Regions from separate parts of the Variovorax sp. RO1 genome, predicted to be linked through region 3. Evidence: riboswitches for the same ligand, from Rfam matches in the RefSeq annotation. Region 3 holds a riboswitch; each other region holds the start of a gene.
The links. Region 3 has a riboswitch for glycine ahead of CY658_RS01490 (D-amino acid dehydrogenase). Riboswitches for the same ligand answer to the same signal wherever they lie in the genome.
Positions count from the first base shown of each region.

Region 1: another riboswitch for glycine. It lies ahead of gcvT (glycine cleavage system aminomethyltransferase GcvT); the one in region 3 lies ahead of CY658_RS01490 (D-amino acid dehydrogenase).
Region 2: another riboswitch for glycine. It lies ahead of CY658_RS27670 (ABC transporter substrate-binding protein); the one in region 3 lies ahead of CY658_RS01490 (D-amino acid dehydrogenase).

Region 1 covers NZ_PKMT01000009.1:150,070-157,199, reverse strand. Annotated here, with positions in the region: gene CY658_RS30375 (hypothetical protein) at 1-53, shown strand, start outside; gene gcvP (aminomethyl-transferring glycine dehydrogenase) at 88-2,997, opposite strand; gene gcvH (glycine cleavage system protein GcvH) at 3,051-3,422, opposite strand; gene gcvT (glycine cleavage system aminomethyltransferase GcvT) at 3,494-4,666, opposite strand; glycine riboswitch at 4,714-4,818, opposite strand; glycine riboswitch at 4,831-4,921, opposite strand; gene CY658_RS30355 (N-acetylmuramoyl-L-alanine amidase) at 4,971-5,648, opposite strand; gene CY658_RS30350 (hypothetical protein) at 5,743-6,279, opposite strand; gene CY658_RS30345 (L,D-transpeptidase Cds6 family protein) at 6,376-6,855, opposite strand; gene CY658_RS30340 (MFS transporter) at 6,994-7,130, opposite strand, start outside.
Region 2 covers NZ_PKMT01000007.1:159,686-166,815, reverse strand. Annotated here, with positions in the region: gene CY658_RS27680 (ABC transporter permease) at 1-704, opposite strand, end outside; gene CY658_RS27675 (ABC transporter permease) at 725-1,666, opposite strand; gene CY658_RS27670 (ABC transporter substrate-binding protein) at 1,690-3,273, opposite strand; glycine riboswitch at 3,408-3,533, opposite strand; gene CY658_RS27665 (NADP-dependent isocitrate dehydrogenase) at 3,800-6,034, shown strand; gene CY658_RS27660 (DUF1161 domain-containing protein) at 6,206-6,553, shown strand; gene CY658_RS27655 (Pr6Pr family membrane protein) at 6,571-7,130, shown strand, end outside.
Region 3 covers NZ_PKMT01000001.1:331,563-338,692, forward strand. Annotated here, with positions in the region: gene CY658_RS01475 (aminotransferase-like domain-containing protein) at 1-1,093, shown strand, start outside; gene CY658_RS01480 (PhaM family polyhydroxyalkanoate granule multifunctional regulatory protein) at 1,158-1,946, shown strand; gene CY658_RS01485 (FIST signal transduction protein) at 1,996-3,276, shown strand; gene CY658_RS01490 (D-amino acid dehydrogenase) at 3,296-4,597, opposite strand; glycine riboswitch at 4,689-4,795, opposite strand; glycine riboswitch at 4,840-4,930, opposite strand; gene rfbB (dTDP-glucose 4,6-dehydratase) at 5,049-6,128, shown strand; gene rfbD (dTDP-4-dehydrorhamnose reductase) at 6,125-7,015, shown strand; gene rfbA (glucose-1-phosphate thymidylyltransferase RfbA) at 7,058-7,130, shown strand, end outside.

The DNA of each region.
Region 1 (7,130 bases), on a different contig from region 3:
TCGCGGCGGACCTGCTCACCGTGCAGTGGGCGATGTACCACCGCGAAGGCTGAGCGGCGGCACTGAGCCGCCGCGCCTGCGCCGTCCTCAGGCCTCTTCGGCTTCCTGGTAGTTGCCCACCGGCACGCAGCTGCAGAACAGGTTGCGGTCGCCGTAGACGTTGTCGACGCGGCCGATCGGCGGCCAGTACTTGGCCTGCTTGAGTTCGGCCAGCGGGAACGCGCCGAGTTCGCGCGAGTAGGGGTGGCTCCACTCGCTGCCGATCAGGCTCGCGGCGGTGTGCGGCGCGTGCTTGAGCGGGTTGTCGTCCTTCGACCAGACGCCTTCTTCGACGCGGCGGATCTCGCCGCGGATGGCGATCATCGCGTCGACAAAACGGTCGAGCTCGGCCAGCGGTTCGCTTTCGGTCGGTTCGACCATCAGCGTGCCCGGCACGGGGAAGCTCAGCGTGGGCGCGTGGAAGCCGTAGTCGATGAGGCGCTTGGCCACGTCTTCGGCGGTGACGCCGCTGGTGTCCTTGAGCGGGCGCAGGTCCAGGATGCACTCGTGCGCGACGTGGCCGTTGGGGCTCGCGTACAGCGTGGGGTAGTGGTCCTTCAGGCGCGCGCTGATGTAGTTGGCGCTGAGGATGGCCGTTTCGGTCGCGGCCTGCAGGCCCTTGGCGCCCATCATGCGACAGTACATCCAGCTGATCGGCAGCACGGCTGCATTGCCCAGCGGCGCGGCCGACACGGCGCCCACGCCGTTCGAGGGCACGCCGGCCGTGGCGTGGCCCGGCAGGTAGGGCACGAGGTCTTCGACCACGCAGACCGGGCCGACGCCCGGGCCGCCGCCGCCGTGCGGAATGCAGAAGGTCTTGTGCAGGTTCAGGTGGCTCACGTCGCCGCCGAACTCGCCCGGTGCGGCCACGCCGACCAGTGCGTTCATGTTGGCGCCGTCGACGTACACGCGACCGCCGTGCTCATGCACGAGCTCGCACAGTTCCTTCACGCGGGTTTCGAACACGCCGTGCGTGCTTGGGTAGGTGATCATCACGGCGGCCAGGTGGGCGCTGTGCTTTTCGCAGGCGCGCTTGAGGTCGTCCATGTCGACGTTGCCCTGCGCGTCGCAGGCCGTCACCACCACCTGCAGGCCCACCATCTGGGCGCTGGCCGGGTTGGTGCCGTGCGCCGACGAGGGAATCAAGCAGATGTTGCGGTGGCCCTGGCCCTTGGCTTCATGGAAGGACTTGATGGCCAGCAGGCCCGCGTACTCGCCCTGCGAGCCCGCGTTGGGCTGCAGGCTGATGCCCGCATAGCCGGTGGCTTCGCACAGCCAGGCGCGCAGCTGTGCGTCGAGCTGGGCGTAGCCCTGCAGCTGCTCGGCGGGCGCAAAGGGGTGGATGTTCGCGAACTCGGGCCAGGTGATGGGGATCATCTCGCTGGTCGCGTTGAGCTTCATGGTGCAGCTGCCCAGCGGGATCATGCTGCGGTCGAGCGCGAGGTCCTTGTCCGACAGGCTGCGGATGTAGCGCAGCATCGCGGTTTCGCTCTTGTGGGTGTTGAACACCGGGTGCGTGAGGAAGGCGCTGGTGCGACGCAGGTCGTCGGGAATCAGCGGCGTGGTGCTTTCGGCCAGTTCGTCGAAGCGCGGCATCGCGGTGCCGGCGGGCACGAACAGCGCCCACAGGGTTTCGATGTCGGCGCGCGTGGTGGTTTCGTCGAGCGAGATGCCCAGGTGCTGCTGCAGGCGCTGGCGCAGGTTGACGCCGCCGGCCTGCGCACGCTCGATGATCGCGGCCGTGTCGTCGCCGGTGCGGATCGTCAGCGAATCGAAGGCGGTGGTATTCACCGGCTCGCGGCCCATCTGCGACAGGCCCTTGGCGAGGATGGCGGTGAGCACGGCCACGCGCTGTGCAATGCGCGTGAGGCCGTCGGGGCCGTGGTACACGGCGTACATGCTGGCAACCACGGCCGGCAGCACCTGCGCGGTGCAGATGTTCGACGTGGCCTTTTCGCGGCGGATGTGCTGCTCGCGCGTCTGCAGCGCGAGGCGGTAGGCGGGCTGGCCGTGCGTGTCGACGCTCACGCCGACGAGGCGGCCGGGCAGCGAGCGCTTGAACGAATCGCGGCAGGCCAGGTAGGCGGCGTGCGGGCCGCCGTTGCACAGCGGCATGCCGAAGCGCTGCGTGGTGCCGCAGACGATGTCGGCATCGAACTCGCCGGGGGCGACCAAGAGCGTCAGCGCCAGCAGGTCGGCCGCGACGATGAAGGCGGCGTCGCACTGGTGCGCGTGGCCCGCGAGCGGGCGCAGGTCGTGCACGTGGCCGGTGGTGGCGGGGTACTGCGCGAGCACGCCGAAGAACTCACCGCTCACCATCAGGTGCGGCAGCGTTTCCGAGACGGTGCTCACCTTGACTTCGATGCCCAGCGGCGCGGCGCGGGTCTTGATGACTTCGATGGTCTGCGGGTGGCAGTCACCGGACACGAGGAACACGTTGCTCTTGCTCTTCACGCTGCGCTTGGCGAGCGTCATGGCCTCGGCGGCGGCCGTGGCCTCGTCGAGCATCGACGCGTTGGCGATGGCCATGCCCGTGAGGTCGCACACCATCGTCTGGAAGTTGAGCAGAGCTTCCATGCGGCCCTGCGAGATCTCGGCCTGGTAGGGCGTGTAGGCCGTGTACCAGGCGGGGTTCTCCAGGATGTTGCGCAGGATCACGCCCGGCGTGTGCGTGCCGTAATAGCCTTGGCCGATGAAGCTCTGGAACACCTTGTTCTTCGATGCCAGCGTCTTCAGCTCGGCCAGCGCGTCGGCCTCGGTGACGGGCGCGGGCAGGCGCATCGGCCGGGCGCGGCGGATAGCCGCCGGCACGATGCCGTCGATGAGCTCCGCGCGCGTTTCCGAGCCGATCACCGGCAGCATGCGCGCCTCGTCCGCTGCATCGATGCCGATGTGACGGGCGAGGAATTCTTCGGCGTTCTCTAGTTCTTGCAAAGAGGGAAGGGCGGGAATCGGCATGGCGGTGAAGGCTCGGGGGAAGAAGGAACGAAGGTGGCTGAAGACTCAGCGGATCAGGACTCGGCGGCGAACTTGTCGTAGGACGCTGCGTCGAGCAGGGCGTCGAGCTGTGCGGGCTCGCTCAGCTTGACCTTGAAGAACCAGCCGGAGGCCAGCGGGTCGCTGTTGGCCAGCGACGGGTCGGCGCGCAGCGCTTCGTTCACTTCGGTGATCTCGCCCGACACGGGCATGAACACATCGGCGGCGGCTTTCACGGACTCGACCACACCGGCGACTTCGCCCTGTGCGAAGGTCTTGCCGACTTCGGGCAGGTCGACGAACACCACATCGCCCAGCGCGTCCTGCGCATGCACGGTGATGCCGACGGTGGCGGCGCCGCCTTCGGCCGCCACCCATTCGTGGTCCTTGGTGTATTTGATGCTCATGAAAAAACTCCTCGTGGAAAAAATGGAATCGGGGTGCAGAGCCTAGCCGGGTCTGCGGTGTTCAGCTGCGGTCAGCCGCGGTAGTAGCGCGTCGGCACGAAAGGCATAGTCGACACCTCCATCGGCACCGGCTTGCCGCGCACGATGGCCTGCACGCGCGTGCCGGGCTCGGCAAAGGCGGCGGCCACGTAGCCCATGGCCACGCAGCGGTCGGCCGTGGGGCCGAGCAGGCCGCTGGTGACGGTGCCGATGTCGTGGCCTTCGAGCGACTGCAGCAGCGTGCCGTCGCGCACCGGAATGCGTTCCAGCGCCACGAGGCCGACGCGCTTGCGCGTGAGCGTCTCGTGGTCGGTGTGGCCGGCCGCACCCGAGGCGACGGCCGCCAGCTGGGCCAGCACCTTGGCCGCGCCCGGGAAGCCGCCTTCGCGCGCGCCGCCCGTGCGGCGCACCTTCTGGATCGCCCAGTTGAGCGAGGCTTCGACCGGGGTGGTGGTGGTGTCGATGTCGTTGCCGTACAGGCACAGGCCGGCTTCGAGCCGCAGCGAGTTGCGCGCGCCCAGGCCGACGGGCTTCACCTCGGGCTGCGCGAGCAGCAGGCGGGCGAGGGCGTTGGCATCCTTGCCGGCCACGGAGATTTCGAAGCCGTCTTCGCCGGTGTAGCCGCTGCGCGTGACGAAGGCGGCAATGCCGCCGATCTGCACCGCGCCGCCGGTCATGAACACGAAGCGCTCGATGCCGAGCGACAGGCGCGCCAGCGTGGCGGCCGCCTGCGGGCCTTGCAGTGCGAGCAGGGCATGGTCGGGCAGGGGCTGCACTTCGCAGCGCGCACCGATCTTGTCCTGGATGTGGGCGATGTCGGCCACCTTGCAGGCACCGTTCACGATCACGAAGAGCGAGCCGTGGCCTTCGTTGAAGAACATCAGGTCGTCGAGGATGCCGCCCTCGTCGTTCAGCAGCAGGCCGTAGCGCTGCTTGCCGGCGGGCAGGTCGACCACGTCGACGGGCATCAGGGTTTCGAAGGCGGCGGCGGCGTCGGGGCCGACGAGACGCAGCTGGCCCATGTGCGAGATGTCGAACAGGCCGGCCGCATCGCGCGTGTGCTTGTGCTCAGCCATGAGGCCGGCGGGGTACTGGACCGGCATGGAGTAGCCGGCGAAAGGCACCATGCGTGCGCCGAGCTCCACGTGGAGGTCGTACAGCGGTGTCTTGAGAAGTTGGGCGTCAGAAGCGGAGGAAGCGGCCACGGGGCACTCCAAAGGGGCAGTCGAAATCCATGGCTGCAACGCCATGGGCCACCCCTGCTGTCCGCTTTACCTGAGAGATTCGCCCCACGATCGGGGTTTGCTCCTTCGGTGGGCCGCATGCAATGCCACGGCCTCTCTCCAGCAAGGAAACGCCGGTGGTTGCCGGCGTCTTGTCAGTCCTTTTGCCTGAGCGTTCGGGGAACCCCTGCGCCTTCGGCGGCCCCGTCATGCGGGGCTCTCTCCTGACCCGGCGAGTGTAGTGGATCGCGGGGCCGGGGCTGGTGTCGAAGTGCTCGTGGGGGCCTCAGGTGTGGCAGCACCCCAGCGCCTGGGACGCTCTCAGTTGGGAGAGCGGCTTGGCGGAAGCGACCGCCACGGGAACGGCATCGGCTTCGCCGTTCAGCACCAGGTGCTTGAACCGTTCCCAATCGAACAAGGTGCCCGGATCGGTACGGCGGTCCGGGTCCAGCTTGGCGTGCGAAACCACGTGGGCCAGATTGGGGTACTTGGCCCAGCAATGGCGAACGATGCGGGCCGTGATTTCGACTTGCCAGTCGGAGAACGTGTCGAGCTCCTGCTTGTTCACGACCTCGATGCCCAGCGACCAGTGGTTGACGCGCTTGGCGCCGTCGTTCACATCGGGGTGCGAGGCCGCATTGCGCACGTGCCATGCCGCGAGCGCCTCCGGCACGCAGGCCCAGACGAGTTCGCCGTGCTGGTCTTCGTCTTCATCGGGAACCAGCCAATGGAACGACGCGGCGTCGGTCGGTTTTTTCATGACCGAGATGGCGCCGGAAGACGATCCGCCGGCCGTGGCATGGATGACCACCGTGGTGATGCCCATGATCGGATCGACCGATCGCTTCGTCGTGCACGTCGGCCAGTAGGGCTGCACGCCGGGGTACCAGGGCTCGTTGAGGGAAACCTCTCCTGGTCGTTTCGACTTGGGAAGCGTGAAGTGATAGCTCTTCGGACTCGGCATGCTGAACCTCCTTGTTTTGGGAACTGAGTTCTAGCAAGGGGCCCTCTGGGCCCGCGTCCCCTGGATGAGGGATGGCGACCTCTGGCCGCCAGGTTCAGTGCACGGTTTCGGCCAGCGGCAGCAGCTTGTCGATGCGCTCGCGCAGCGAGTCGGCGCGCTCGGGGCCGGCGGCTTTCTCGATCTCGGAGAGCATGAGCGCGGCGATGGTCAGCATGGCCTCGCGGTCGCGCGCCTCGCGCAGGGCGTCGCGCATCTGGTTGGCGAAGCGCGGGTCGCGGCGCACGAACATGCGCTCGCAGATGTCGAACAGGAACATGCGCGTGGTGGCCAGCGAGCGCTTGCCGTCGAAGCTGTCGGCCGATGTGGCGACCTGGATCGGTTCGGCGGCGGGGACGGGTGTGGGGGCCGGCGTAGGTTGCACCGGGGCCGGTCGCGCATCCTGCAGATAGCCCCGCTGCATCAGCCCCTGGATCGCCTGCTCGGCCTCGACGCGGCTGGGGAACAGCGGGCTGAAGTCGGTCAGCGAGCGCCGGCCGTCGGCCATGAGCAGCAGGGCGCGCTCACGCTGGCTGAGCGTGCGCTGCCCGGCCTGGAGTTCGTCGCGTGCCTTCTCGGTCTTGGTGGGAAACATGGCGGCCACAGCTTTCGGAGGTCGAAGGCTGCAGCATCGTTGCAAGTGGTGACACCTTCGTGAACCATTTGCCTACAGAGGGCATGCTGACGCGCGTCAGTTGCCCGCGCTGCTTTCCTTGCGGATCAGCCAGCGCGTGCCCACGCGCTGTAGCTCGAGCGTCTTGCGGTCGGTTTCGGTGAGCGCGTCGGCGCGGTAGACCTGCCGGAATTCCGCACTGGCCGACGTGCCCTGGATGCTGATCACCAGCCCCTCGATGCCCACGCTGATGCGCGACTTGCCCGTGATGCGGGTGCGCCGGTCGGCCTCCCAGCGTTCGCGGGTTTGGCTGCGTGCGGGGGTGAAGTCGGGCGCGTAGGCCGCGAGGTAGCGCTCCACGTCGCGGGCGGACCAGGCCGCAGCCCAGGCGCGCACGGCGGTTTCCACTTCGGCGAGGGTGGCGACGGGGTTGGCCGAAATGACGGGTGCTGCCGCAGACGACGGCACAGGCGCAGCGGCCGGCGTGGCCGCGAAACCGGCCGTGGCCAGCAGCGCGGCGGCGGCGAGGCTGCAACCTTGGGCGGCGATTCGATGCATGGCGTCCTTTTCCTTCTTCGGGTCTGTCAGGCTCGACGTCGAAGCTTGCGTCGATTCTGGCAGTGAAAGAGGGGGCGCGTGGCGTTGAATCGCCCACGGATTTCAGTGGGCTGTTGTTCAGAGCGCGAGGGCTAGAACTCAGGCCGCGGCAGCCTCGCCCACCATCACCTGCACCGTGCGGTTGCGCAGCCGCAAGGCCAGCACGGTCGCGACGCACAGCACGCACAACACCACCGTGAGCGTCACGCCGAGCCCGCGTGCATCCGACAGCAGGC
Region 2 (7,130 bases), on a different contig from region 3:
GGCAGGATGTGCCGCGCGAGGATCTTCCAGGTCGGCGTGTCGAGCGCGATGGCCGCCTCGACATACGGCTCTTCGCGCACCGTGAGCACCACCGAGCGCACCAGCCGCGCCACGCGCGGAATCTCGGGCACCGCGATGGCGACCACCACGGTGAGCAGGCTGCCGCCGAACAACGCCACGAGGCTGATCGCGAACAGGATGCCGGGGATGGCCATGACGCCGTCCATCAGCCGCATGATCACGCTGTCGATGCGGCGAAAGTAGCCGCCCAGCAGGCCCACGAGCATGCCGAGCACCATGGCGAGCGCGGCCACGGCCACGCCCACCGTGAGCGACACGCGCGCGCCGTACAGCGTGCGGCTCCAGATGTCGCGCCCCAGGCTGTCGGTGCCCATCACGAACAGATGCTCGAAGGTGTCGCCGGCCAGGCTGTTGAACTCGCCGCGCGTGCCGGGCATGAGGTTGCCGCTGCCGGGGTCGATGGCGGTCGGGTCGATGGTGCCGAGCCACGGCGCGGCCAGCGACATCAGCACGAGCAGCAGCAGCACGCTGCCGCCTGCGCGCACCGACCAGTCGGCCAGGATGCGCGTGAGCAGCGAGCGGCGTTGCGGCGGTGCCAGCGGTTCGATGGCGGCGTCTGGCGCCACTGCTGTTGCTGCTGCTGCGGCGGCTGCGGCCGACATGGAAAGGGTCGAATCGGTCATGGTGTTTCCGTTCACTTCGTTCAGTACCGGATGCGGGGGTCGAACACCAGATAGCTCAGATCGATCAGCAGATTGATGAGCACGTAGATGACGGAAAAGAACAGCGTGATGCCCTGGATCAACGGGAAGTCGCGCGACAGCACCGCATCGACCGTGAGCTGCCCGAGTCCCGGAATGGCGAACACCGTTTCGGTGACCACCACGCCACCGATCAGCAGCGCGATGCCGATGCCGATGACCGTGACGATGGGAATGGCCGCGTTGGCGAGCGCGTGGCGCATCAGCAGCCGCGTCTCGGAGATGCCCTTGGCGCGCGCGGTGCGGATGTAGTCCTCGGTCATCGCCTCGGCCACGGCCGCACGCGTGACGCGCGCGATCAGCGCCACGTAGATGATCGACAGCGTGATCGACGGCAGGATCAGGTGCTTGAGCCACAGCAAAGGCCCCTGGCTCAGTCGCTGGTAGCCCTGCACCGGCAGCCACTGCAGGTGCAGCGCGAAGATCCAGATGAGCACGTAGCCGATCACGAACGCGGGGATCGAAAAGCCCATGACCGAGAAGCCCATCAGCATGCGGTCGAGCCAGCCGCCGTGGCGCCACGCCGCGAGCACGCCGAGCGGCACCGCGATGAGGATGGTGGCCACCAGCGTCACGGCCGCGAGCGACACCGTAGCCTCGATGCGCTGGCCGATCAGTTCCACCACCGTCTTCTTCATGAAGTACGACTCGCCCAGGTTCCCCTGCAGCAGTTGCGCGCTCCAGTGGAAGAACTGCACGGGCAGCGACTGGTCGAGCCCCAGTTGCGCGCGGACGCTGGCGATGTTCTCGCTGGTCCCGCTGTCGCCCACGATGGCGGCGGCCGGGTCGCCGGGCGCGAGCCGCAGCATCAGGAACACGATGAGCGCGACGATGACGAGCACCGGCACGGTCGAGAGAATGCGGCGTGCAAGAAAAAGCAGCATGGTGGCTCCCGGGTCCGGCCGCGTCAGTTCTTCTTCAGGTTCCAGAACACGGCGACCGGCGAGCGCACCACGCCGCTCACCACGCCCTTGCGGTAGGCCGTGAGCGGCTTGTACTCGCCGATGGGTGCGTAGATGCCGGTGTCGTACACGCGCTGCTGGATGGCGGTGGCCAGCTCCTTGCGCTTGGGTTCGTCGCTGCTGGCAAGGAAGTCGGACTTGAGCTGCTCCAGCTTGTCGTCGGTGGCCCAGCCGAACCAGCCCTTCTCGCCATTGCCCGTGAGCGGCGCGAAGAACATCGGGTTCATGTTGTCGGCAATGCCCCAGCCCGTGATGAAGAGGTTCCAGCCGCCCTTGTCGACCGGATCTTTCTTGGCGCGGCGCGTGACCAGCGTGGGCCAGTCCATCGACTGCATGTCGACGTTGAAGCCGGCCTGCTTGAGCAGCTGCGCCATCACCGGCGGAAACTTGTTGAGCACCGCGAAATCGGCCGGGTACATCAGCACCACGGGCTTGCCGTCATAGCCTGCCTCCTTGAGCAGCGCCTTGGCTTTTTCGAACTGCGGCTTGCCGGTGAAGTAGCCCGTCTTGTCGGAGGCGAAGGCCGAGCCGCAGGGGTAGATGGACGCGCAGCCGTTGTACAGCTCCTTGTGCACCAGCTGGGCGCGCATCAGCGCCTCCTGGTTGATGGCCATGAAGGCGGCCTGCGCGATCTTCGGGTTGTCGAAGGGCGGGATCAGGTGGTTCAGGTGCAACGCGAACGAGCCCTTCGACACGGGGCTGTCGAGCGTGATGGCAGGGTTGTTCTTGAGCGCGGTGTACTGCTCGGAGGGCACCCACTCGATCATGTCGACCTCGCCGTTGGCCAGCGCATTGGCCTGCGTTTGTGCATCCTTCAGCACGATCCACTCCATGCGGTCGACGTACACGCTCTTGCCGCCGGCCGTGCCCGACGGCGCCTCGGCGCGCGGCACGTACTTGGTGTTCTTCAGGTAGACGATCTTTTCGCCGGGGCGGTATTCGTCCTTCTTGAAGATGTAGGGGCCGGAGCCGGTGGCGTCGTCGATCTGCTTGTCGGCCGGCGTGGCCGCCACGCGCGCCGGCATGATGAAGGGCGGGTTCGACGAAGGCTTGCTCAGCGCATCGAGCACCATGCCGAAGGGCTCCTTGAAGACGAACCTGAAGCTGTTGGCATCGACCGCCTCGGTCTTGTCCAGGGCGGTGAACATCTTCTGGCCCAGGCCGTCGCGCTGGCCCCATCGCTTGAGCGAGGCGAGCACGTCTTCCGAAGTGACGGGCTTGCCGTCATGGAAGGCCAGGCCCTTGCGCAGCGTGAAGGTCCAGGTCTTGCCGTCGGCGCTGGTCGTGTACTTGTCGACCATCTGCGGCAGCACCTTGCCCTGGGCGTCCACGCCGAAGAGCGTGTCGTAGACCATGTAGCCGTGGTTGCGCGTGACGAAGGCGGTGGTCCAGATCGGGTCGAGGATCTTCAGGTCGGACTGCGGCACGAGGCGCAGCACCTTGCCGGTGTCCTGCGCGAAGGAGGAGGCCGCTGCCGCGGCCAGCAAGGCACCTGCGAACAGGGCTTTCAGTTGTCGTGTCTTCAGCATGGGTCAGTTCTCCGGTTGAAAAAGAGGGGCGCGCGCGGGCAACGCCGGGGGCGCAGGCATCGGGCGGCGGTGCGGGAAACAGGTCATGAAAAAGGCTCCGGAGCGAACACGGACACACCGCGCTCATCGCGCGGCGTGCCCCTGCTGTCCTTTTGCCTGAGAGATTCACCCTGCACGCACATCGCGCAGGGCTTGCCCCTTCGGCGGCTGCCCTCGGTCCCCTGCAAGGGGGCCGGTCAGCGCTCTCCAGCGTTAGAAAAATCCAGTCTTGGGACCTGAGCGTTATGGGCTATCGCCTTCGGTAATGCACCAGCTCGACGCATCGAGCCAGGCATTTCTCCTGGATGCTTTCTTCAAAGCAGTTTGCGTGCCACGCGGTGGCATGGGCCGCGGCAGCGGGGTCATCGGGGTTTCTCCGACCGCGCCCCGGCCCGACCGGGCGACAATGGGGGGCTCCGGCGAAAGTCCATTTCGCCCAATGAAATTTCAGCCCTCTCGACAACCCAGAACCTACGGAAGCAAGCGCATGAGCACGAAGCAACCCACCATCGTCTACACCCTCACCGACGAGGCGCCGCTGCTGGCGACCTACGCCTTCCTGCCCATCGTGCGCGCCTTCACCGCGCCGGCCGGCATCAACGTGACGACGAGCGACATCTCGGTGGCCGCCCGCGTCCTGGGCGAATTCCCCGAGTTCCTGAGCGACGACCAGAAGGTGCCCGACAACCTGGCCGAACTGGGCAAGCTCACGCTGCGGCCTGACGCCAACATCATCAAGCTGCCCAACATCAGCGCCTCGGTGTCGCAGCTCAAGTCGGCCATCAAGGAACTGCAGGGCAAGGGCTACAAGATTCCCGACTACCCGGAGAACCCGACCTCGGACGAGGACAAGGACATCCGCACGCGCTACAACAAGTGCACCGGCAGCGCCGTGAACCCCGTGCTGCGCGAAGGCAACTCCGACCGCCGCGCGCCCCGCGCCGTGAAGGAATACGCCCGCAAGAACCCGCACAGCATGGCCGAGTGGAGCCAGGCCTCCCGCTCGCACGTCTCGCACATGCACGGCGGCGACTTCTATCACGGCGAAAAGTCCATGACCCTGGACCGCGCGCGCAACGTCAAGATGGAACTGCTGACCAAGAGCGGCAAGACCATCGTGCTCAAGCCCAAGGTCGCCCTGCTCGACCGCGAGATCATCGACTCCATGTTCATGAGCAAGAAGGCGCTGCTGGCCTTCTATGAAAAGGAAATCGAAGACGCGCACAAGACCGGCGTCATGTTCTCGCTTCACGTCAAGGCGACCATGATGAAGGTCTCGCACCCCATCGTGTTCGGCCACTGCGTGAAGATCTTCTACAAGGAAGCCTTCGAGAAACACGGCAAGCTGTTCGACGAGCTGGGCATCAACGTCAACAACGGCATGGTCGACTTGTACAACAAGATCGCCACGCTGCCCCAGAGCACGCAGGACGAGATCAAGCGCGACCTGCACGCCTGCCACGAAGGCCGCCCCGAGCTGGCCATGGTCGACTCGGCCAAGGGCATCACCAACTTCCACTCGCCCAACGACGTGATCGTCGATGCGTCGATGCCCGCCATGATCCGCAACGGCGGCAAGATGTGGGGTGCCGACGGCCGCCTGAAGGACGTCAAGGCCGTGATGCCCGAATCGACCTTCGCCCGCATCTACCAGGAGATCATCAACTTCTGCAAGTGGCACGGCGCCTTCGACCCCAAGACCATGGGCACCGTGCCCAACGTCGGCCTCATGGCCCAGAAGGCCGAAGAGTACGGCTCGCACGACAAGACCTTCGAGATCGCCGAAGACGGCATCGCCAACATCACCGACTTGGACACCGGCGAAGTGCTGATGAGCGAAGACGTGGAAAAGGGCGACATCTGGCGCATGTGCCAGGTCAAGGACGCCGCCATTCGCGACTGGGTGAAGCTGGCCGTCAACCGCGCACGCAACTCCGGCATGCCGGTCGTGTTCTGGCTCGACGCCTACCGCCCGCACGAGGCGCAGCTGATCACCAAGGTCAAGATGTACCTGCACGAGCACGACACCACGGGCCTGGACATCCAGATCATGAGCCAGGTGCGTGCCATGCGCTACACGCTGGAACGCGTCGTGCGCGGCCTGGACACCATCAGCGCCACCGGCAACATCCTGCGCGACTACCTGACCGACCTGTTCCCCATCATGGAACTGGGTACCTCGGCCAAGATGCTGTCGATCGTGCCCCTGATGGCCGGCGGCGGCATGTACGAGACCGGCGCGGGCGGCTCGGCCCCCAAGCACGTGCAGCAGCTGGTGGAAGAAAACCACCTGCGCTGGGATTCGCTCGGCGAATTCCTCGCGCTGGCCGTGAGCCTGGAAGACCTGGGCCTGAAGACCGGCAACGCGCAAGCCAAGATCCTGTCCAAGACGCTCGACGCGGCCACGGGCCAGCTGCTCGACAACAACAAGAACCCGTCGCCCAAGACCGGTCAGCTCGACAACCGCGGCAGCCAGTTTTACCTGGCCATGTACTGGGCCCAGGAACTCGCCGCGCAGACCGAGGACAAGGACCTGCAAGCCAAGTTCAAGAAGCTCGCCGAGGCGCTCACCGCCAACGAGAAGAAGATCGTCGACGAACTCGCGGCCGTGCAGGGCAAGCCGGTGGACATCGGCGGCTACTACCTGGCCGACCCGAAGAAGTACGAAGCCGTGATGCGCCCCAGCGCCACGCTGAACGCGGTGCTGGCGCCGGCGGCCTGATCGCGCTGCGCCTGCGTCTTCCGGGTCTGCACTGACCCGGAAGCCTTCCTACCAACGGCCTGTTGCTCGCGCGGCAGGCCGTTTGTTTTTGCATCTTCCATCGCACAGCGCGAGACTAGACTGCGATTCCCCGCCCCACTCACTGCAAGAGAAAAGAAAGGCAGGCCCCTCATGAAACTCCGTCTGCTTGCTGTTGCTGCCGCCTCGACCCTGCTCGCGGTCGTCGGCAGCGCCCACGCCCAGAGCAACTGCGACACGCTGCGCGCCGAGATCGAGGCCAAGATCGCCGCGTCGGGCGTCACCAATTTCAGCGTCGTCACCGTCGATGCCGCCGCCACCGCGAGCGGCCAGGTGGTGGGCAGCTGCGACCTCGGCACGAAGAAGATCGTCTATCAGCGCGAAGGCGGCACGGCCTCGCAAGCGCCTGCCTCCACGTCAGCCCCCGCGCCACGCGGCGAGCCCCTGCTCACCGAGTGCAAGGACGGCTCGGTGTCCATGGGCGGCACCTGCAAGCCCTGAGCGCAGGGCAGCATCCCGTGATCTGGCCTGCCTTGCGCCTCTTCTTCGGCCTGCTGACCCTCGTGGCGATCGGCTGGCAGCTGACGATCCATGTCCGCATGGGTTTCAACGTCGTCAACTTCTTCAGCTTCTTCACCAACCTCTCGAACCTGTTCGCGGCGATCGTGCTCGTGCTCGGCGCGCGCCGCCTCTGGCGACCGGCGTACACGGGCCCCGACGAGGGGTTGCGCGCCATGTCGGCCGTGAACATGGCGGTGGTCGGCATCGTCTTCTCGCTGCTGCTGCGCGACGTCGACCTCGGCGCGCTGCGGCCGTGGATCAACACGCTGCTGCACCACGTGATGCCCTGCGTCGTGCTGCTCGACTGGCTGCTGCAACCACCGCGCACGCGACTCGGCGGCCGGCAGCTGCTGTGGATACTCGTCGTCCCGATGGTTTACCTGGCCTACACACTGCTGCGCGGTGGCAGCACCGGCTGGTATCCCTACCCCTTCCTCAACCCCGCCAATGTGGGCGGCTACGGCGGTGTGGCTGTCTATGCGGCGGGTATCGCGCTGACCTTCGGGTTGGCGGGATG
Region 3 (7,130 bases):
CAGCATGTTCCACCGCCCGAGCGACAAGCCGCAGCCGGGCATGGGCGTGTTCCCGCCCGACTGGATGGCCTCGACCTTCCTGGCGACCGCGGTGCGCCGCGTGACGACCACGTCGGCGCTGCAGGAACTGTCGCTTCAATACGGCGAGCCTTCGGGCGACCTCGCGCTGCGCCGCAGCTTGTCGCAGAAGCTGGTGCGCATCAACGTGCCGGCCGGGCCGGACCAGATCGTCACCACCATCGGCGCCACGCACGCGCTCGACGTCGTGAGCCGCACGCTGCTGCGCGCGGGCGATCCCGTGATGGTCGAGGAGCCCGGCTGGGCGCTGGAGTTCGCGCGCCTCGAGGCGCTGGGCATGCGCATCCTGCCCGTGCCGCGCCGCGCCGACGGGCCCGACCTCGACGTGATGGCGCAGTACTGCAAGCTGCACAGCCCCAAGCTCTTCGTCAGCGTGAGCGTGCTGCACAACCCGACCGGCTACAGCCTCACGCCGGGCAGCGCGCACCGCGTGCTCAAGCTGGCCAACGAGCACGACTTCCACATCGTCGAGGACGACACCTACAGCCACCTCGCGCCCGAGCACGCCACGCGGCTCAGTGCGCTCGACGGGCTGCAGCGCACCATCTACGTCAGCGGCTTCGCGAAGATCCTGGCGCCCAACTGGCGCATCGGCTTCCTGGCTGCTTCGCCCGCGCTGAAAGAACGGCTGCTCGAGACCAAGCTGCTGGCCACGCTGACCTCGCCCACGCTGTTCGAGCGGGCGCTGTCGTGGTGCATCGACCAGGGCCAACTGCGCCGCCATTCGGAGCGCGTGCGCATCCGGCTCGACGGCGCGCGCGGCCGCGCCGTGAAGCTCGCCATGTCGCACGGCTGCACCTTCGCCTCGGAGCCCGCGGGGCTGTTCGGCTGGGTCGACACGGGCGTCGACACCGACGCGCTCACGCAACGCATGCTCGACCAGGGCTACCTGCTCGCGCCGGGTTCGCTGTTCCATGCGCGGCGCCCGCCGAGCACGATGATGCGGATCAATTTCGCGACCTCGCAGGACGCGGCGTTCTGGAAGGTTTTCAGCCGGGTCAGGGACCAGCTCTGATTCGCTCGCGAAGGGCTTGGAGTAAGCTGCCAGCACAAGAAAACCCAGCCAGGAGACCTCCCGCATGAGCAACGCCAGCAAACCCTTCGACTTCAGCCAGTTCGTCCCCGGATTCGACTTCCTGAAGAACCTCGCCGGCGGTGCCGCAGCGGGCTCAGGGTCGGTGCCCGGCATCCCCAGCCTCGCCAGCTGGGTCGCGCCCACCATGAGCGTCGAAGAGGTCGACAAGCGCATCCAGGAATTGAAGACGGTCCAGTACTGGCTCGAACAGAACGGCCACGCGCTCAAGGCGACCATCCAGGCGCTCGAGGTGCAGAAGATGACGCTGTCGACCCTGCGCGGCATGAACGTGCGGATGGAAGATATCGCCAGCGCGTTCACCAAACAGGCTGCGGCCATGGCGCCCGCGCCGGCCCCTGCCGCTGCAGCCCCCGCACCCCGGCCCGAACCGGAAGCCGTCGAGGAAGAGGAAGAAGAGTTCGACGAGGCCGAGGAAGACGAAGCAGAAGAAGAAACCCCGGCGCCGAAGAAGAAGTCGCGCGCCAGGTCTGCATCGTCCAACGGTGCAGCCGGCGGGGTCGACCCGATGCAATGGTGGGGCTCGCTCACCGAACAGTTCCAGCAGATCGCGAGCACGGCGCTGCAGGACGCAGCGCAGCTCAAGGTGCCGGCCATGGCGCAGCCGCTGGCCGACGCCGTGGAGCAGGCTATCGGCAAGGTGACGGCGGCGCGCAAGCCGGCCGCCAAGGCTGCTCCGAAGAAGACCGCACCCAAGAAAGCCGCGCCGGCACCCGCCGCGCGCAAGAAAACCACGTCCGCCGCCGCGCGCAAGCGAACCTCCGGCCGGCGCTGACGTCTTATAGCCACCTCTTCAGACGACGACGCACGGGTCGGTACGCACCATGAAACTGTTTCCCACCGGCCATGCCACCCACCCGCAATGGCGCATGGCCGCCGGCCTCGTGCTGGCCCAATTGCGCGCGCAGATGGCGCTGCCCGACTACGCGTCGAACCCGACGCTCGGGCTGCTCTACATCACCGACCACTACGCGAGCGAGGCGCAGGAGATCCTCGATCACCTGAGCGCCGAGCTGCCCGAGGTGACCGACTGGTCGGGCACCGTCGGCATCGGCGTGTCGGCCAACAACGCCGAGTATTTCGACGAGCCCGGCCTGAGCCTGATGCTGTGCGCGCTGCCGAGCGACCAGTACCGCGTGTTCTCGGGTGTGGCGCCGCTGGGCAGCTCTGAAATGAGCGGCTTCGAGGCACACACCGCGCTCGTGCATGCCGACCCGGCCACGCCCGACCTGGGCGAACTCATCGGCGAGATGGCGGGTCGCACCGACACCGGCTACCTGTTCGGCGGGCTCTCGTCCGGCCGCGGCGGGGCGCTGCAGTTCGCGGTCGGCGGCAACGGCAACATCCGCGGCCACGGCGCGGCGGGCGGTGTGTTCTCGGGCGGCTTGTCGGGCGTGGTGTTCGGCGAGGGCGTGCGGCTGGTGTCGCGCGTCACGCAGGGCTGCCAGCCGCTGCGCACCGGCGGCGCACGCGAGCGCGAGATCACCGAGGCCGACGGCAACCTGCTGCTGTCGCTCGACGGCGAGCCGGCGCTCGACGTGCTGCTGGCCGACCTGCAGGTGTCGCTCGACCGGCCGCAGGAAGCCATCGACGCCGTGCGCAACACGCTGGTCGGCCTGGCCGACGCGGGCAGCGACGGCCTGCGCCGCACCGGCGACCTGGGCGCCGACGTGCTGGTGCGCCACATCATCGGCCTCGACCCGACGCGCCGTGGCATCGCCATCGCCGACAACGCCGAGGCCGGCATGCGGCTGAGTTTCTGCCGCCGCAACGCGCAGGCGGCACGCGCCGACCTGATGCGCATCTGCGCCGAGATCCGCGAAGAACTCGAGCCCGAAGAACAGACGCTGGCCACCGCGCGCGCCGTGGCCGCCGGCGAGGCCGAAGCCGCGCCGCATCCGGCGCGGCGCATCGCGGGCGCGGTGTACGTGAGCTGCTCGGGGCGCGGCGGTCCGCACTTCGGTGCACCGGGCGCCGAGCTGCAGATCGTGCGGCATGCGCTGGGCGACGTGCCGCTGGTCGGCTTCTTCGCCGCCGGCGAAATTGCACGCCACCACCTGTATGGCTACACCGGCGTGCTGACGGTGTTCACTGCGCCGGACTGAGATCCGGCGCCGGTCGCGTTCAGGCTGGTTGCAACGCGCGCGGTGCGGGTGCCGGCATGCCGGCGAACGCGAAATCGACCTCGGGTGCGAGCCCGCTCACGATGCGCGCGATCGACTTGCCCGAGCCGCAGGCGTGCGTCCAGCCGAGCGTGCCGTGGCCCGTGTTGAGGAACAGGTTCGGCAGCTTGGTCTTGCCGATCAGCGGCACGTTGCTCGGCGTGGCCGGGCGCAGGCCGGTCCAGAACTGCGCGCGCTCGGTGTCGCCGGCGCCGGGGAAGAGTTCTTCGACGCGTCGCACGATCGCTTCGCAGCGCACGCGGTTCAGGTCGCGGTCGTAGCCGTTGAGTTCGGCCGTGCCGGCGATGCGCAGGCGGTCGCCCGACTCCGACGTGTAGCGCGAGAACACCAGCTTGTATTCGTCGTCGGTGAGCGAGACCTGGTGCGCCTTCGATGCGTCCTTCACGGGCAGCGTCACGGAGTAGCCCTTGGCCGGGTAAATCGGCAGGCGGATGCCCAGCGGCGCGGCGTACAGCGGGCTCAGCGAACCCATCGCGAGCACGAAGGCATCGCCGCGGATGCGCTGGAAGCGGCCTTCGTTGTCGGTCGCCTCGATGTGGTCGATGCTGCCACCGGCTTCGCGCAGCGCGGTCACGGTGTGGCTCATGAGGAACTTCACGCCGGCCGCTTCGGCCAGCTTCACGAGCTCGCGCGCGAAGCGGTTGGCATCGCCCGACTCGTCTTCTGCGGTGTACGTGGCGCCGGCGAGTTGCGGACGGATGTGGGCGAGGGCGGGTTCGATCCTGATGGCCTCGTCGGCCGAGATGACCAAGCGCTCGCAGCCCAGTGCACGCATCTGCTCGGAAGGCTTGAGGGCGCCGTCGAATTCCTTCTGCGTCGTATAGAAGTGCAGGATGCCTTGCGTGCGCTGGTCATAGCTCAGGCCGGTGTCTCGACGCAATTGCTGCAACATTTCCCGGCTGTATGTACCGAGACGCACGATCTGTTCGATGTTGTGGCGGGTGCGCGCGGGGGTGCATTCGCGCAAAAACTGCAGGCCCCAGAGCCATTGGCGCATGTCGGCGCGGATGCGGAAAAGCAGCGGCGCATCTTCCTTGCCGAGCCATTGCAGCACCTTCAGCGGCGCGCTCGGATTGGCCCACGGTTCGGCATGGCTGACCGAGATCTGGCCGCCGTTGGCGAAGCTGGTTTCGGCGGCCGGGGTGGCCTGCCGATCGATCACGGTCACCTCGTGGCCGAGTTGCTGGAGGTAGTAAGCCGAAGTCACGCCGAGCAGGCCGGCGCCAAGAACGATCACGCGCATTTCAAGTACCTTTGAGGTTGCAGCGCTTGAACGGCGGGCGTGGAGTGCTATTGAATAAATAGCAAGCAACCGGACGACCGATGTCCAAGTTGCCGCTCCCCCTGTCCTCGGTACCTGAGAGATTCACCCTGCTGCACCCGCAGCGGGTTTGCTCCTTCGGTGCGCCACGTGGCGTGGCGGCTCTCCAGACGGCTGTATCGATGAGTGCAGTACTGACCCCTTGCCGTTGTTCCTTGTTTGCACTTGGAACTTCGTCGGGCCGACCTGAGCGTTTATGGGAGTTTGCGCCTTCGGTAGGGCCTCCGTGGAGGCCCGCTCTCCTGCAATTGTTTGTGATTGTAGGCGGGCCCCGCAAGCCGGCCAAGCCCTGTACATCGGCACGTCACGCCGATGGGATAATTGACTGTTAATTTTCCGTAAAGCAAACTTTTTTCTACAGGCGGGGGACTTCATGATCCTGGTTACCGGCGGCGCAGGCTTCATTGGCGCCAATTTCGTGCTCGACTGGATCGCGCAGGGCGACGAGCCCGTCGTGAACCTCGACAAGCTGACCTACGCAGGCAACCTCGAGACCCTCGCATCGCTCAAGGGCAACGCGAACCACGTCTTCGTGCAAGGCGACATCGGTGACAGCGCACTGCTCGACCGCCTGCTGGCCGAGCACAAACCGCGGGCCGTCGTGAACTTTGCCGCGGAATCGCACGTCGATCGCTCCATCCACGGCCCCGAAGACTTCGTGCAGACCAACGTGCTCGGCACCTTTCGCCTGCTCGAATCCGTGCGCGGTTACTGGAACGCGCTTCCGGCCGACCAGAAGACGGCCTTCCGCTTCCTGCATGTGTCGACCGACGAGGTCTACGGCTCGCTCTCCAAGACCGACCCGGCCTTCACCGAAGAGAACAAGTACGAGCCCAACAGCCCGTACTCGGCCAGCAAGGCCGCCAGCGACCACCTCGTGCGCGCCTGGCACCACACCTACGGCCTGCCGGTGGTCACCACCAACTGCTCGAACAACTACGGCCCGTTCCACTTCCCCGAGAAGCTGATCCCGCTGATGATCGTCAACGCACTGGCCGGCAAGAACCTGCCCGTGTACGGCGACGGCATGCAGGTGCGCGACTGGCTCTACGTGAAGGACCACTGCAGCGCCATCCGCCGCGTGCTCGAAGCCGGCCGGCTCGGCGAGACCTACAACGTCGGCGGCTGGAACGAGAAGCCCAACATCGAGATCGTCAACACCGTGTGTGCGCTGCTCGACGAACTGAGCCCGCGCGCCGACGGCAAGCCGTACAAGGAACAGATCACCTACGTCACGGACCGCCCGGGCCACGACCGCCGCTACGCCATCGATGCACGCAAGCTCGAGGCCGAGCTTGGCTGGAAGCCCGCCGAGACCTTCGACACCGGCATCCGCAAGACCGTCGAGTGGTACCTCGCGAACGGCGAGTGGGTGCGCAACGTGCAAAGCGGCGCGTACCGCGAATGGGTCGAGAAGCAATACGACGCCACGACGGCGAAGGCCGCCGCATGAAGCTGTTGCTGCTTGGCAAGGGTGGACAGGTCGGCTGGGAGCTGCAGCGCAGCCTCGCGCCGCTCGGCGAACTGGTCGCGCTGGATTTCGACAGCACCGACTTCCACGCCGACTTCAGCCGTCCCGAGCAGCTGGCCGAGACGGTGCGGGCCGTGCGCCCTGACGTCATCGTCAATGCCGCCGCGCACACCGCCGTCGACAAGGCCGAGAGCGAGCCCGACTTTGCGCGCAAGCTCAACGCCACCTCGCCCGGCGTGGTGGCCGAGGCGGCGCAGCAGATCGGCGCGCTGATGGTGCATTACTCCACCGACTACGTCTTCGACGGCAGCGGCACCAAGCCCTGGAAAGAAGACGACGCGACCGGCCCGCTCAGCGTGTACGGCCAGACCAAGCTCGAAGGCGAGCAGCTGGTGGCCAAGCACTGCGCGAAGCACCTCATCTTTCGCACCAGCTGGGTGTATGCGGCACGCGGCGGCAACTTCGCCAAGACCATGCTGCGCCTGGCCAAGGAGCGCGACAAGCTGACCGTCATCGACGACCAGTTCGGCGCGCCGACCGGCGCTGAGCTGCTGGCCGACATCACTGCGCACGCCATCCGCGCCACGCTGCAAGACCCGGCCAAGGCCGGGCTGTACCACGCCATCGCCGGCGGCGAGACCAGCTGGCACGGCTACGCGCGCTTCGTGCTCGAGATGGCGCAGCAAGCCGGTGTCGAACTCAAGGCCGGCCCGGAGGCCGTGGAAGCCGTGCCCACCAGCGCCTTCCCGACGCCCGCGACGCGGCCGCACAACTCGCGGCTCGACACCTCCAAGCTGCAGACCACCTTCGGCCTGCGCCTGCCGCCATGGCAGGAAGGCGTGGCGCGCATGCTGCGCGAGACGCTCTGACGACCGACTGATTTTTCCGGCCCCCTACAGAAGAAGACCCCCATGACGCAACGCAAAGGCATCATCCTCGCCGGTGGCTCCGGCACCCGCCTGCACCCGGCCACGCTCGCCATGA